Regions from separate parts of the Pelagibaculum spongiae genome, predicted to be linked through region 3. Evidence: riboswitches for the same ligand, from Rfam matches in the RefSeq annotation. Region 3 holds a riboswitch; each other region holds the start of a gene.
What was found. Region 3 has a riboswitch for cobalamin ahead of DC094_RS05540 (TonB-dependent receptor). Riboswitches for the same ligand answer to the same signal wherever they lie in the genome.
Positions count from the first base shown of each region.

Region 1: linked by a shared signal. The riboswitch ahead of DC094_RS02825 (ribonucleoside-diphosphate reductase subunit alpha) and the one ahead of DC094_RS05540 (TonB-dependent receptor) in region 3 are both predicted to bind cobalamin.
Region 2: linked by a shared signal. The riboswitch ahead of DC094_RS00550 (cobaltochelatase subunit CobN) and the one ahead of DC094_RS05540 (TonB-dependent receptor) in region 3 are both predicted to bind cobalamin.

Region 1 is NZ_QDDL01000001.1:641,886-646,765, reverse strand. Features, by position in the region: gene tnpC (IS66 family transposase) at 1-1,120, shown strand, start outside; gene DC094_RS02835 (PDC sensor domain-containing protein) at 1,133-1,645, opposite strand; gene DC094_RS02830 (hypothetical protein) at 1,749-1,979, shown strand; cobalamin riboswitch at 2,179-2,428, shown strand; gene DC094_RS02825 (ribonucleoside-diphosphate reductase subunit alpha) at 2,606-4,880, shown strand, end outside.
Region 2 is NZ_QDDL01000001.1:119,862-124,741, forward strand. Features, by position in the region: gene DC094_RS00550 (cobaltochelatase subunit CobN) at 1-2,814, opposite strand, end outside; cobalamin riboswitch at 2,980-3,211, opposite strand; gene ccmI (c-type cytochrome biogenesis protein CcmI) at 3,391-4,716, opposite strand; gene DC094_RS00560 (cytochrome c-type biogenesis protein) at 4,709-4,880, opposite strand, start outside.
Region 3 is NZ_QDDL01000001.1:1,279,934-1,284,813, reverse strand. Features, by position in the region: gene DC094_RS05540 (TonB-dependent receptor) at 1-1,547, opposite strand, end outside; cobalamin riboswitch at 1,676-1,859, opposite strand; gene pgeF (peptidoglycan editing factor PgeF) at 1,975-2,748, shown strand; gene DC094_RS05530 (OmpH/Skp family outer membrane protein) at 2,928-3,506, shown strand; gene DC094_RS05525 (lysophospholipid acyltransferase family protein) at 3,569-4,237, shown strand; gene DC094_RS05520 (alpha/beta fold hydrolase) at 4,272-4,880, shown strand, end outside.

The DNA of each region.
Region 1 (4,880 bases), 640 kb from region 3:
ATACCGTGTTGTTGGCAGTGAAAGCCGCCAAGTAGTTGATGTTCGTATTACCCGATATGTCACCGAATATCGGGCGCAGATTCTACAAGACGAGCAGGGTAACCAGTTTGTTGCTGAGTTTCCGCAAGGGGTCACTCGGCCAATACAATATGGCAATGAGTTTAAAGCCAACGCGGTTTATATGTCGAGCTACCAGCTGATTCCTTATGAACGGACTCAAAAGCACTTCGCTGAGATATTGGATGCGCCAATCAGCACCGGTAGCCTTGCCAATTTTAATCAGGAAGCTTTTCATCGACTGAAGCCATTTGCTCAGTTAGTACCGGCTATTTTGCGTGCTGGAGATTTGATTCATGCCGATGAAACCGGCGTCAATATCAATGGTAAACGAAAGTGGCTACATGTCGCGAGCAATGACCGCTGGACGTGGATTGAAGCGCATGAATCAAGAGGTATCGAGGCAATGGAAGCGATCGACATCTTGCCTAAATTTACCGGTTTATTGGTACACGATCACTGGAAAAGCTACTACCGATTTGTGCTGTGCTTGCATGTATTGTGTAACGCCCATCATGTACGTGAATTGGCGCGAGCCCATGAGCAAGATGGCCAGCAGTGGGCCAAGGCAATGGAAGATCTGCTTTATGAAATGAATACAGCAGTCAATGAGGCGGGGGGTGAGTTGGATGAAAAGCAGTGTCAAAAATGGGTGAAGCGATATCGAAAAATATTAAAAGCAGGTGATCGGGAATGTCCGGCACCTGAGCCAAAAAAAGCGGATAAAAAAGGTCAATTAAAACGAGGGAAATTAGCACGAAGTAAATCGAGAAATTTATTAGAACGGCTGCGGGATTTTGAAGCAGACGTGCTGCGGTTTATGAGTAATACCCGAGCACCGTTTACCAATAATCAGGGTGAACGGGACTTCCGTATGAGCAAGGTTCAGCAGAAGATATCAGGCTGCTTCCGCTCATGGGATGGCGTGAAAGCGTATTGCAGAATCCGGAGCTATATATCGACCTGCCAAAAACATGGGGTCGGTGTTGGGGAGGCTTTGTCGTTATTATTTGCGGGTAAATGGCCGGACTTTATTCAGAAGAAATTGGATCGGTTGGTGTGACATGCTGAATGGTTACGAAAGATCAACCTTAACCACAACAACGCCAATTGCATCGGCACCTTGATAGATAGCTCTTGAAAAATAGTAACCGCGTTTTAGTGAAGTGGTGCCTAGTGCAAAATATTGTCCGTTACCGTTTTTAATTGCTTGAGTAAAATAAGGACGAAAAGAAAAATTACGACCAACAAAACTGTTGTTACTTCGCCAATCGCTGGAAGATATCGTAGTGCCCGCTTTATTCATCAAATAAATAGTGTCGCTTTCAGTGACATGGCGAACTTCTTCTAAAAACTGATTGGCTTGCTGTTGCGGATTTAGCCCAGATTCATTGGCTAGCGCGTTACTGAGTAGAGAGTGTTGTGCCAGAAGACCAGGTAAATATTTATGCCGATCTAGCAGGCTATCAAGACCTTTGCGAAATCGATACAGTTCTGCCAACGATTCCTTGCGGTGGTTATCTAATGATTGCTGCCAAGCAATTGCCGCCAAACTGGCAGACAGAGTGGCAATCATTAGGCAGCTCATGAATAAAGCGCTTTTTTTTCTCAAGATTGATTGTCCTGGGCTGATGCTACAGCGCTAGTTTTGCAGCTGTTGTTATTCAAACAGTATTAGATACGAAAGTTCAATGTCGATTAGTGCTGGTGCTGTCTGCCAGTTGAGTCGTTTAGTAAAGAGAGTATCGGCAGGTGAGCGGGTTCAAACTGTTAGCTTTTGTGTTGATTGTCAGTTTCTGACAGAGCAGCGCGCCGTGACAAGTCTGGCAGATGGATGGAAACTGGTCATACCTGTATGGCGGTTTTTGGCGCTATATCGTGACAAGCCAAATCGATTGTCGGAGCGATTCAAAGCATTGTGACTACCTATCAGAAATTTTTATGAAGATTTTTTTACAAGAGCATTGCTGGTAAACCAGTCGCTTTAAATGCGAGGTTTGCCACTAAGGAATCGATCGCTTATGCGCCTGTTGCGGCGTTATTCGATTGGCGCTTGACCAAATTGTGAATCACTATATATTGTGTCGGCGGTTCTGGTTTGCCTCACCATCTGGTGGAATTGAAATGGCGTAAGGCTATTGCATTTACTTGCAGATTCAGGCAAGGCAACAGGGAAGCCCGGTGAGAATCCGGCACTGACGCGCAGCGGTATTGGAGAACAAAAATGGCATGGCCAGCAGGCCAGGCACTGTTCATCAGGGATGTATCTATGAATGGGAAGCCGCCATGTAGGTGTCACAAATGATCGAGAAAATCATCATCAAGTGACGTGCTCCTAAGTCCGAATACCTGCCAGATCGACACAGTTTCACGCGGTCTTACACCGCTTTTACAGATAGTGTCACTCAGCGGAGCTGAGCATCATATTTTCTAGTCCTCGCGAAAAGGGCAGGGAAGCTAGCAAGACAATAAGACACCGATATTCGGTGCCTGTCTGCGAGCTTGTAGCTGCCCCGTGTGGAATTTACGCGATAATAAAGGAGCTGCAATGTCCCCAAGCCGATCTTCCAATGCCCTTGCATCAGATAACTCTGTTGTTTCCCTGAACCAGAAATACGGTCAGGCCTCAACTGATTTATTTCAGGTTCGCAAGCGCAGTGGGGAAGTCACCACTTTTGATGCAGAAAGAATTCGTGTTGCGATTAGCAAAGCTTTTTTAGCAGTTGAATTCCCTGAAAACAGTAATGCCATTATTCCCGAGCGTATCCATCAGATTGCCGACCAATTAACCGCTCAAGTATTGTCTGTTTTCTTTTCGCGCATGCCGACTGGTGGCACTTTAGACATTGAGCAAATTCAAGATCAGGTTGAGCTGGCATTAATGCGCGATGGACACCAGTTAATTGCACGTGCCTATGTTTTATATCGTGAAGCGCATGCATTAGCACGTCAGGCCAGTAAAGAAACTCAAGATCAAAATGAGCCAGAACCGGCTTTTGAAGTACAAGGTGAAAATGGCCAAAACTGGGCTATTGATCGTCAGTCGTTGATTGAATTGATAAAGCCTCTGGCAATTGGTCTTGAAGCCGTCGACTTAAAAGAATATACCGCACTGATATTCGATAGTTTGTACCAAGGGATTGCCCAAGCAGAGTTGGAAAGCTCTTTATTAATTACGGCCAGTTCTTTGATCGAAAAAGAACCTGAATATGATGCATTGGCTGCACGCTTGCTGTTATCTCAAATCAGGCAGCGGGTGGCAGGTACTTTACAATTAACCGCTATTGATGCTGATGCATTGGCAACAGTTAAAGCCAGCTTGGCAATCGGCATTGAAAACAAATTAATTAACCCTCAGTTGGCAGAATTTGATTTAGCTAAAATTGCTGAAGCGATTAATTTTGAAGCAGATAAACAATTCAGTTATTTAGGGCTACAGACGATTTTTGATCGTTACTTGTTGCATGTAAATGATCAGCGAATTGAAACACCTCAACTATTCTTTATGCGAGTCGCAATGGGGCTGGCATTAAATGAAGCAGATAAAGAAACACGAGCCATTGAGTTTTATCAGTTGCTGTCTAGCTTTGACTACATGGCATCAACTCCTACTTTATTTAACTCCGGTACCTTGCGTTCTCAACTGTCATCTTGTTATTTGACGACAATTCCGGATCATCTGGATGGTATTTTTGATGCATTAAAAGACAATGCATTATTGTCGAAATGGGCCGGTGGTTTAGGTAATGATTGGACGCCAGTGCGTGCGTTAGGTGCTCATATTAAAGGCACTAACGGAAAATCACAGGGTGTGGTGCCATTCCTTAAGGTAGCTAATGACACTGCGGTTGCAGTCAACCAGGGTGGCAAGCGAAAAGGCGCAGTATGTGCTTATTTAGAAGTTTGGCACTTGGATATCGAAGAGTTTCTTGAGCTACGCAAAAACACCGGTGATGACCGTCGCCGTACCCATGATATGAATACTGCTTGTTGGGTACCTGACTTGTTTATGCAACGGTTGGAAGCTGGCCAGTCATGGACTTTATTTTCACCCGATGAAGCGATCGATTTGCATGATTTATATGGCAAAGCCTTTGAAAAACGTTATCTGGAATTGGAAAAGCTAGCTGAGGCAGGTGAATTACGACAGTCACGGCAAATAGCAGCCAAGGATTTATGGCGTAAAATGCTGGGCATGTTGTTCGAAACCGGACATCCGTGGATCACCTTTAAAGATCCATGCAATTTACGCAGCCCACAGCAGCATACAGGTGTAGTGCATTCGTCTAACTTGTGTACTGAAATCACTTTAAATACTTCTGATACTGAAACCGCGGTTTGTAATTTAGGTTCGGTTAATTTACCTGCACATTTAAAAGCCAATGGCGATTTAGACTTAGAAAAACTGCAACGGACAATTACAACCGCCGTCAGAATGCTTGATAACGTGGTTGATATTAATTATTACCCGACTGAAAAAGCGAAAACTTCGAACATGCAGCATCGGCCAGTTGGCATGGGCATGATGGGTTTTCAGGATGCTCTATATAAGAAAAGCTTGAGCTGGGATGATCCTAAAACGGCGATATTTGCTGACCAGTCGATGGAAGTTATTAGCTACTTTGCTTTGAGTGCTTCGTCAGACTTGGCTAAAGAGCGAGGTGTTTACTCCAGCTACCAAGGTTCATTGTGGTCAAAAGGTATTTTACCAATCGACTCAATCAACCTATTGGAAAATGCTCGCCAGCCAGGCCAGCTGCAAATGAATTTAACCCAACAGATGGATTGGCCTGCACTGCGTGAAAAAATTGCCGAGCAGGGAA
Region 2 (4,880 bases), 1.2 Mb from region 3:
CGGGTCATTACCTTTCGCCGGTGCAACAAAACCACCATTCAATGCATTGATAAAACTATCCATCTCGGCTTTGGGTGATTGCTGTAGATTGGCTTTCCAGCGCTGCTGTTCCTTATTAAGCGCTGCACTTTGACCTTTTGCATTTTCTGCTAGCGAGCCACCAATCATTGATTGTAACATGGTGTCTATCGCCGGTTTTTTCCACGGCTTGCCAAATATATGCAAACCAAGCGGCATAAAACTTTCTTGGAGTTTTGTTAAGTAATGCCCTACTTCATGTAATAAGAAATCATCTTCCACTTGATCAAAACCAATCCCTCTTACCTGCAGTTCTTCATCCATACTGGCTTCTAGCGCATCTCTTAAATTCAGTTCCTCAATTTTTTGACGAATTTGTACTACAGCACGTTTTACGGTTGCTTGATCAGAAGCCGCTTCAGCACTTTCAATTAATTGGCGCAAGCTTAATAAGCCATCATAAAGCTCTGTAACTGCCAAAGGTGGTGTTAAATGGTCAATCATTACTGCCATACCGCGACGCTTTGCCTGAATACCTTCTCCGACTCCATCAACGATATAAGGATAAATGCTCGGTAAACCTGCTACCATTTGTCGAGAATAATCATTAGCATCTAGGCCAAGGCTTTTACGTGGCAAAAATTCATAAGTGGAGTGACGCCCTACATGAACTAACGCGTCAGCCTTAAAATGATTTTTTAAATAATAATAAAAAGCCATATATTGATGCGGTGGCGGAAATGACATATTGGCGTGCAACAATTCTTCATTTAGTTCCCAACCACGAGGCGGCTGCGGCCCTACAAATATATTGCCAAATTGCACCCCGGGAATCAGCAAACGATCTTGCCATACCATCGAGTAACCCGGTGCTTCACCCCAGCCTCGCAGGCCTTCAATTTCTAAATCAACAATGGCTCGAATATACGTTTTAGCTTCTTGTGCGATCTGCTTCGCCTGGCCGACCGTAGACTGTACAAGCATGGTTTGATATTGCTGTTTGACTTGGACTAATAGCGACAATGCTCTTTGACGATTTTGACTTCTTACGCCGTCAAGCACATGGCGTAAATCTTCCAAAGTCCGGAAAATTGTTTCTTGCAACAGCTGCTTAGCTTGTTTTTGCTGCCAGTTTTTACTAACTAGCTGCGTATCAACAACTGCTGTTAACCACCCTAACGGACCATCAACCATTTCCTGCTGAATAGGTTGGGGTAAGCTGGAAAACCATTGCTGATAATCATCACTGGAAACACCTGCGATTAATGACGACATTTTAGCCAATGCCGATTTATCTTGAGGTAAATTCACGCCTTTTTGTTGTAATAAATCTAGTAATATTTGCGGTGTTTCAGGCAATGTCCCTGTTTGATAACCTTGCGCCTGCAAATTAACCAACATTTGCCATAAAGAATCAACAACATTTAAATTATCAGCACCAATGTTATGCCGACCCGGTGGGTGGTTATAATAAATTAGTGCCACTCTCTTCTGTTGATTGGCTTTAGTCGATAACGATAACCAACCATTAATTCGCCTAAGCATATAGTCTATTTGTTCAGCTATCGGTTGACTGGTCGTTATTTTTAACCCAGTTAGTGAATCGGTCGTTGTCACAGACGTAGCCGCTAACACTAATGGTTGGCTAACTCCCTGTAGTTCGGGCATTGCCACACGATAATGCACTGAATCTGCTGGCAACCCTTGGCTGGAAAGTTTCCACTGTGCGTAGGAGTATTCTGTGAGTCGGATTCCCTTTAAAACTGGCACATTTAATTGCTGTAATTTTTTACTGACTTTCAAACGACCTTCTCCACCACCCAGCACAAAATCTTGCAAAGATACAACGGCTAATTTTATTTCGGATAAGGAGATTTTATTTATTTGGTTAGTTTGTTGTTGGCGGAATAATTGCTGAATCTGAGAAATGGCATAAACCGTGGGTTGCCCCCAACCAGCCAACACCGACAGGCATTGATAGGAAGTAGCCTTACAAATTTGCTGATGTAGCGCCCAATCGCCTGGACGGTCAGCAGCATCATGATCAAGCAATAATAATATTGGCTGTTGCCAATCAATTTGATTGGCAAGTTTCGCTAAACTGTATGGCCTTGCTTGTAAAAAATAACGAACACTCGCAGGTAATCGCGGTGGAAAGCGCATTAATTGTTCAGAAAAACTGGTTTCTGTAATTAATAATCGCCAAATATTAGCCACATTCTGGTTGCTTCTGGCCCTCCAATAACTGGTCGCTAATAACCAACGAGAAAATTCAGGAAAGCGAATTTGTTGCTGTTTTAACCAGTTGTCAATTTCATCAGCTTCGGTAGGTTTGGAAAATAACTTTTTCTTTTGTTGTGCTGACAAACTCTCAAATGGCAATACCTGTGCTGACTGTCGGTTCAATTTTAATAAACGATGATCGCTATTAATCACCATAATCGAATCATTTTGAATATTCATAGCCAACAAGCGCTCTACTAATTCACCGAACACCGATGCAATCAATAGTTGATCACTTTGTTTGATCAGCTCAAGTAACGCCGGTTGATCCATCGCTTGAACTTGACTTACGCTGCGCAGTTGAATTTTTTGATCCGGAAATTGTTCTAAATATCGATGAGTTGCTGCTGCTAATGCAGCTGCCGACCGATCAGAAACGATCGCCAAACCACTATATGAAGTAGTCGGTGCCACGGATAACGGAACGTTAGCCAGAACCGATATCGGAAAAAAAACTAAAGCGAACCAACTAACGAGCAGCTTTCGAGCAAAGAGAAATAAAAAATTGCGCATGCAGAACTCCTGAAGCTAACACACGCACCAACACAGGAGAGCACATAACTAAACCAGCTCAAGATATTAAGGACCGTTAAAGACCTACATATTGAAGCGATTTAGGTGCACGAGAACACACGATTTCCGTAATACGGAAATAGCGATTCGGATCACCCCGCCCGATGCATTTATAGTATTCAGGCCGGTCTCCGGGCTGGGATATAATAGGGAAAACTTACTATTTGACCTATTATGTCGAGCCTTCCCATTCATAAATAAATGAACAGTGGCTGATTCGACTTAAAATCCTTACCGTTGCGGGGGCAGCACAGGTTACTCCTGTTTCCCGATTATCACTGAAGCTACTCTGGCGGCATTTAGCCAATTCAAAGTAACCGGTCGTGCACCTGAAAATTGGCGCACAGAGTAACTGTAAAGTTGCTTCAGCTCAATTGATTATTTTTTTGTAATTAAACATCGCTTTTTCTTTACCTACTGACGCTCTAATTTTTATCTCCTATTCAATGCATCAACCAAAAAAAATGGCCACTATGTTTCCATAAGGGCCATTTTTATTCAGGATCGAATTTCGATTTAAGGAATTAATCTATCAATGGTTAATTGATACATTGAATTAGCTAATTCAACTGGCCCCAAAATCCCTTCCAGATCACCTGATGATGCAGTAGGTCCACCGCCTTTAACTAAACGAGCAACTACCATTACTTTTTGTCCGGCGACCAAGGGTGCGCCAGTCATGGTATTACTGCCATCAATGGTGACTTCCAGCGGTAAGCTATTAGCACTTTTACGCACTGCAGCAAGTGGTGGCCCACCAGCTAAAGGTCGTAAGAATACAAACAAACTATGGTGTCCGTCGATTGCATTTTTCAATTGATCTGACAAATCCAAACTGACGGTAATGCTAATATCTGCTGCGTCGGAAGATGAAGCGACTCCTGCCTGAGTATCAACTTGAACATCAGGCTGCTGAGCAACGGTTGGATGCCCTTGTGGCATAGCTTGGCCATGCGGTGAAGCTGTAACACTGCCTAATTCTTTCTTAGCAGAAGCAATACTTTTATTAAGCAAAGAAGCCAAACGCTCTTCATTTGGATAATAATTAATCACCGTTTCCCAAGCACTAACCGCAGCCCGGAAATTACCCTGCTGATATTCACCCATACCCAGCACAACCATGCTGGAATAAATTTCAGGTGCTTTTTCCCAAGCTTGATTTAAAAGGTTGCGAGAAAAAGTAGTCAAGCCTTCATTATTCACCAGCGCCCGAGCGTAATTGAGCATGGCACGAGGGTTACCTGGATCATTATTCCAAACTTTACCCCAAGCTTGAGCAGATAAGTCAGGCCGTTGCACCTGATCTAACGCCATGCCTAACAGCGGCCAGCCCTCTTGGTTTAATTCACCGTTCTGCAAACCTGCTTGCAATACTCGAATAAACTCACCTGCATTATAATCACCCAGATCTGATGGTAGATCTCCAGTGATAATCGCCTGCTTAGCTAATTGATTCAGTTCGACCGTTGCTTCCATCCACTTAAAAGCTTGCGGATCGCGCTTGGCAATATAAATACCACCCACTAGCAATGGCAAAATACACAAAGCGGCAATAATCGCTGTTTTACCTGAGTTAAAATCAGCGGTATCAAAGCTGCTTTTAGCGCTAGCATCTTGAAGTAACGTTAACTTGAGTTCTTTTTCTAGTTTTTGGAAATCACTGGGATCTAATAATCCTGAGGCCTTATCTTGCTCTAGATCTACCACACGTTCTTTATAAGCTTGAACGTTTAAACCTTGAGGGTCTTCTGCTTTAAATTCTGTTTTCTTCCAAAGCGGAATCGACAACACCAGTAGCGCCAGTAAAACTAAAACAACACCGGCGAATACAAATTCAATCATGCTTCTTTTGCTCCTGCTTCAGCAAATCGGAGACTTTTCTTTCTAGATCTTCATCAGCCTTGCCTTCATTTGCCTCGACTTCGGCAGTTTGCGCCTGCCCCCGAACAAACTTAAAAACAATGAAGCCACCTAGCAACAACAAAATCCACGGGCCAGACCAAAGA
Region 3 (4,880 bases):
CCCCATTGGTAATTTAAGTTTAGTTCCAGTCCATTGATGTCTGCTCTAGCGATATTTTCACTGCGACCAATGCCACGACTATCATAAATTGTTGCAATTAAATTAGATATTTTCCTGGAAAATAAAGAAGTAGAAATGCCAATATTGTCTGCATCATATTGCCAAGCGAGTTCACTGTTAATAGCAACTTCAGGCTCAAGATCAGAGTTAGCAATGGAATAGCCAAGATTGCCAAAGAGTTCTCTTTGCCCAGGGAGTCTGTGACTCTTACTGATGTTGGCAATAATTTGGTGCGAATAATTCGGCTGGAACTTTAAAGAAAAGTGACCGCTATAAAGCATGTCACTCTTTGTTGGTTGCGCCATACCTTGAGCTTGCTGATCTTTATAATATTCCATGGCAAGTGTTGCTTCAGATTGCCATTGTGGATTTATTTCGATCTGGCCACTAAATGCACTAGCCAACTCAGTTCTTTCCCATTGAGATCTTTGGGCGTCTGCTATGTTATGGCTGTTGTATTTCTCGATAGATGCACGATTCACCCAAGTTAACGAAATATCTTCAATATATTCGTTGTACCCAGCAGTTACTTCAAAACGATTGTTTCGGTCTAGCTGATTTTTAATTTTAGAAATCCCAATGTTCATCGAGGGATCTCCGAAGTGTTCTGAGCGATTATAAATTGAAGCCTTGACGCTCAGATCGCCATTAAACAACGGCTGGCTGTAAAGCATGTTAGCAATGGCTAGTTTAGTTTTTAGATAAGCATCATTTGTAATGACATTTTGTAATGTAGGCTGGTTTTTGTTTTTGTCAGACAATAATAAAGAGTAATCAATAAACTTCTGATCTGAGATTGTCTGTCGATAATACGCATAACCTTGATATTGGCTTAACTCATTGTTGTATCTTTTTTGATTTTTATTATCAATAAAGTTTCCAGTGCTATTATAAAATGAATAATCATTGTCACTTGTAATGCCGCTAAGGGCGAAGCTACTGTTGGTTTCTCCGTGATGAATGGCCAAATTTTTAGTAGAAAAACTACCTAGGCCGAGAGAAATATCTGTTTGTGGCTTGGCTTTAAGCGTGACAATGTTAATTGCACCGCCAATATTAGAGCGGGCAAAAATAGCAGGGGTATAATTTTTATAAATTTCGATTCTTTCGACAGATGACAGGTTGATCAGCGAAAGATCTAGGCTAGCTCCTGCAGCATCGTTTAATAAAGAGCCATTGAGATAAATGCCTATTTGAGCGCCAGAAGCCCCGCGAACGGAGTAACTGGAATAACTACCATGCCCGCCAAGAGTTCGAATCTGGATGCCCGTTTGCTGTTTTAACAGTTCGGGAATAGATGTGATCTTTCCGAGAAATTGATCCCGGTTGATAACGGTAACTGATTGAAGGCTGTTGTCAGGATCTGTCTCAAACACAGATGTTTGCTGACCAATAACTTCAACTGTAGGGAGTTTTTGACGCTCATCTTCTGCATATGCAGTGTTATAGACTGCGAGAAGAGCAACTGAGCAAATAATAGATTTCACAATTCACCGCGTTTACCGAAAAAAATTTCAGTTACGAGGGAGCAAACTGCAAATGGCTATGAGGCCAAAATACCAGTCTGAACAAGTCGCCCGCCGCAACTGTGACTATGCCCAATTAGTTTTGCACTAAAAGGAGCTGGATTTAGGCCGGTCTCCGGGCTCTTGACGGGGGAATTCCCACAACTGAACCTTCCCATGAAATCACAGTGGTTATTTTCAGTCTTCGTCAATTACCGTTGCGGGGGCAGCTCAGGTATTTAACCTGATTCCCGATTATCCCTTTGCAGGGCACCTGTAATCGTGCGGCATTGTCGCGGTCAAATTGGGCCTTGTCAATCAAGTTAAAGATTCATTAAAAATCTTCAACAGAGTTAGTGGTAGCATGGTTATACGTGTCAAGTTGACCTGAAATTTGCAGGAGCGTGCTATGAATAATCCACTTTTAATCCAACCAGACTGGCCTGCGCCTGCCCATATCAAAGCTTGCTGCAGCACTCGCATTGGCGGTTGTAGTTCAGCGCCTTACGACAGCTTGAATTTGGGCGATCATGTTGCTGATAATCCACAAAATGTAGCGAAGAACCGTCAATTGCTGGCGCAAGTTGCTCAGCTTCCAGCGGCACCTGTTTGGTTACAGCAGACGCATTCTACGGTGGTAGTTGATGCTGCAACTGTCGCTGCGGGTGTTAATGCGGATGCGTCATTCTCCACTGACAAGGCCCAGGTTTGTGCGGTAATGACCGCAGATTGTCTGCCAGTGTTGTTGACCAATCAACAGGGCTCTGTGGTAGCTGCGATTCATGCCGGTTGGCGTGGATTGGCCGATGGCATTATTGAAGCGACGGTTGAAAAGCTGCGAGTTCAGTCTCCTGATAGTCAATGGATGGCCTGGCTCGGCCCAGCAATTAGCCAAAGTGCTTTTGAAGTGGGTTCTGAAGTTAGAGAATATTTTTTGGAAAAGGAAACCGGCTGTGCTTGCGCATTTATTCCTTCTGAAAATGAAGGAAGGTGGATGGCCGATATTTACACCTTGGCCAGACGCCGATTGGCTCATATCGGCATTGAAGATATTTATGGTGGCGATTTTTGTACCTATAGCAATCCAACCTGTTTTTTCTCTTATCGAAGAGATGGGCAATTTACCGGTCGAATGGCCAGCTTAATCTGGATCGAACCGTCAGTTAGGGCTTTGGAAATATAACGCCTCCCGAAAACCTGGGTGTGCTTGAAGTTTGCTCAGCTTACAACAAGCTCGGGTAAGCCTGTAGGCGCACCCGACATGATTTTCAAAAGAGCTTAACTTGGAATATCTATTAAATTCCGAGTTTCTAGCTTTAGAATGTTTATTTAATTTTTCAGATTTAACTATTGGTGGTTTTTATGATCAATCGAGTATCGAAGTTGACTGTAACAGTGTGTTCTTTTTTATTGTTAATAACTTCAGTTGCTAATGCCAATGAAGGAGATGTTGTTTACTTTAACTTTGATCAATTTTATGAGCACTCAAAAATAATCAAAGATGTGCAAACGAAAATATCAGACCAATTAAAGCAAGCACGCATGTCGCTGATGGAGAAAAACGAAAAAATAGAGCAGCTACGGGAAGAATTAACTAACAGTAATGACTACAGTAGCTCAGGATTGAAAAAAAGAAGAAAAAAACTTGAGCAATTGCAAGATAGTCTTAGTAAAGAAAGCAGTAAGTTTAAAAACAATGCGAGAATTCTGATTCAAGATAGTCGGAGTCAAATTAATTTAGCAGTAGAAAAAATAATTAAAGCAGTTGCTAAGCAAGAGAGATATAGCCTAGTCATTAACGCATCGCCCGAAGGAGATGTTAAGCAGCGCTTAACACCCGCAAAAAAAGTAGTCTTGTTCACTGATGGTCAGCACGACATCACACCTTTAGTAGCTGATGTATTCGATCAGCAATCATCAGTTAGCCAGTTTATTAAATAGCTTTTAGAATAGCTTTATTTGCAATGACAGTATGGCTGCTTGCAACGGATGGTATGGTTCAAATGTACGATTGGGTAATTATTGTAGTCGCCTGTTTCTTCTGGCTAGGTATGGTTTTTTATAAAATTGGCAACCGATATAATGGTGCCGATTGGGGTAGTCGATCAATTAATTTGATTGATGGTTTTTTACGTTGGTTTTTTATTCGCTGGCACAGGTTGAAAGCCAAACCGGTCATTTTACCTGAAGGCGCAGCACTGGTGGTTGGCAATCATATTTCCGGTATGGATCCGTTGCTGATGATTGCCTGCTGCAATCGGCCGGTGCGCTTTATTATTGCCCGGGAAGAATATGATCGCTGGTGGCTGCGTTGGTTATTTGACCGGGCGGGTTGTATCCCGGTAGACCGAACCGGAAAGCCACACATTGCCTACAGAGAAGCATTAAAAGCGCTGGAGCAGGGTGATGTTGTAGGAATTTTTCCATCGGGAAGAATCGTTCGTCCGAATGAGACCACCAAGCCAATTAAAGCCGGTGCAACCCGTTTGGCATTTCAAGCCGAAGCACCGGTTTATCCACTTTATCTGGATGGCGTGAAAGCTCCCGGCAGTGTTTTTTTATGTTTGGTGCTGCGAGGAAAAGTCACGGTGCAGCAGCAACAAGTGTTACAGCCAAATTTGCTGGACAAAAAACAAATGACGGAAGCAATTTTTAATTCAATTTATAAATAAACGTAATGAACCAGATTTGGGTGGAGATATTAGTGTGAAATATTTAAAGGCCTATGCCTTGATTTTTTTGGGCTGCATCAATAGTTCAAGTCTGCTGGCTGCAGATGGAAAAATGCAACTGCTAAACAATCACCAGCTTGAATTACACAATATTAGCAAGCCTCAGCAGAAAACCGTTAATGCACTAAAACCGTGGCAAAACCTGAGTGGATCCAGTTTTGCGCAATGGGCGCAGCACAGTCAGGCAGTTGCCAGCGCTGGGTTGTATTTTACCTCACGGCACAACAGTCAGACCCCACAGTTATTCTTTCAGCGCAAGCCAAATGCCCAAGCTGAAACCGTTAGCCAGTTTGATGACCCAATCCGTTCGGTAGTGAGTAATGGTCAGGGGCTGTTGGCGATCACTCGAGATCGTGGCGGTAATGAAGATAGCCAAATCTGGTTGTATGGTGCAGAAAAAAAACAGTTTAGTCAGCTAACCAGTCAGGCGAGAAATACCGACTTACTTTTTTCAAATCAGCAACTTTATTTCACCAGTAATTTACGAGATAAGAAATTTAATGATATTCGCCGTATCAATCTATCGACGCAAGCTGGGAAAAAAGCCAAAGAAAGTGAATTGATTTTTAGAGCGCCAGATAAT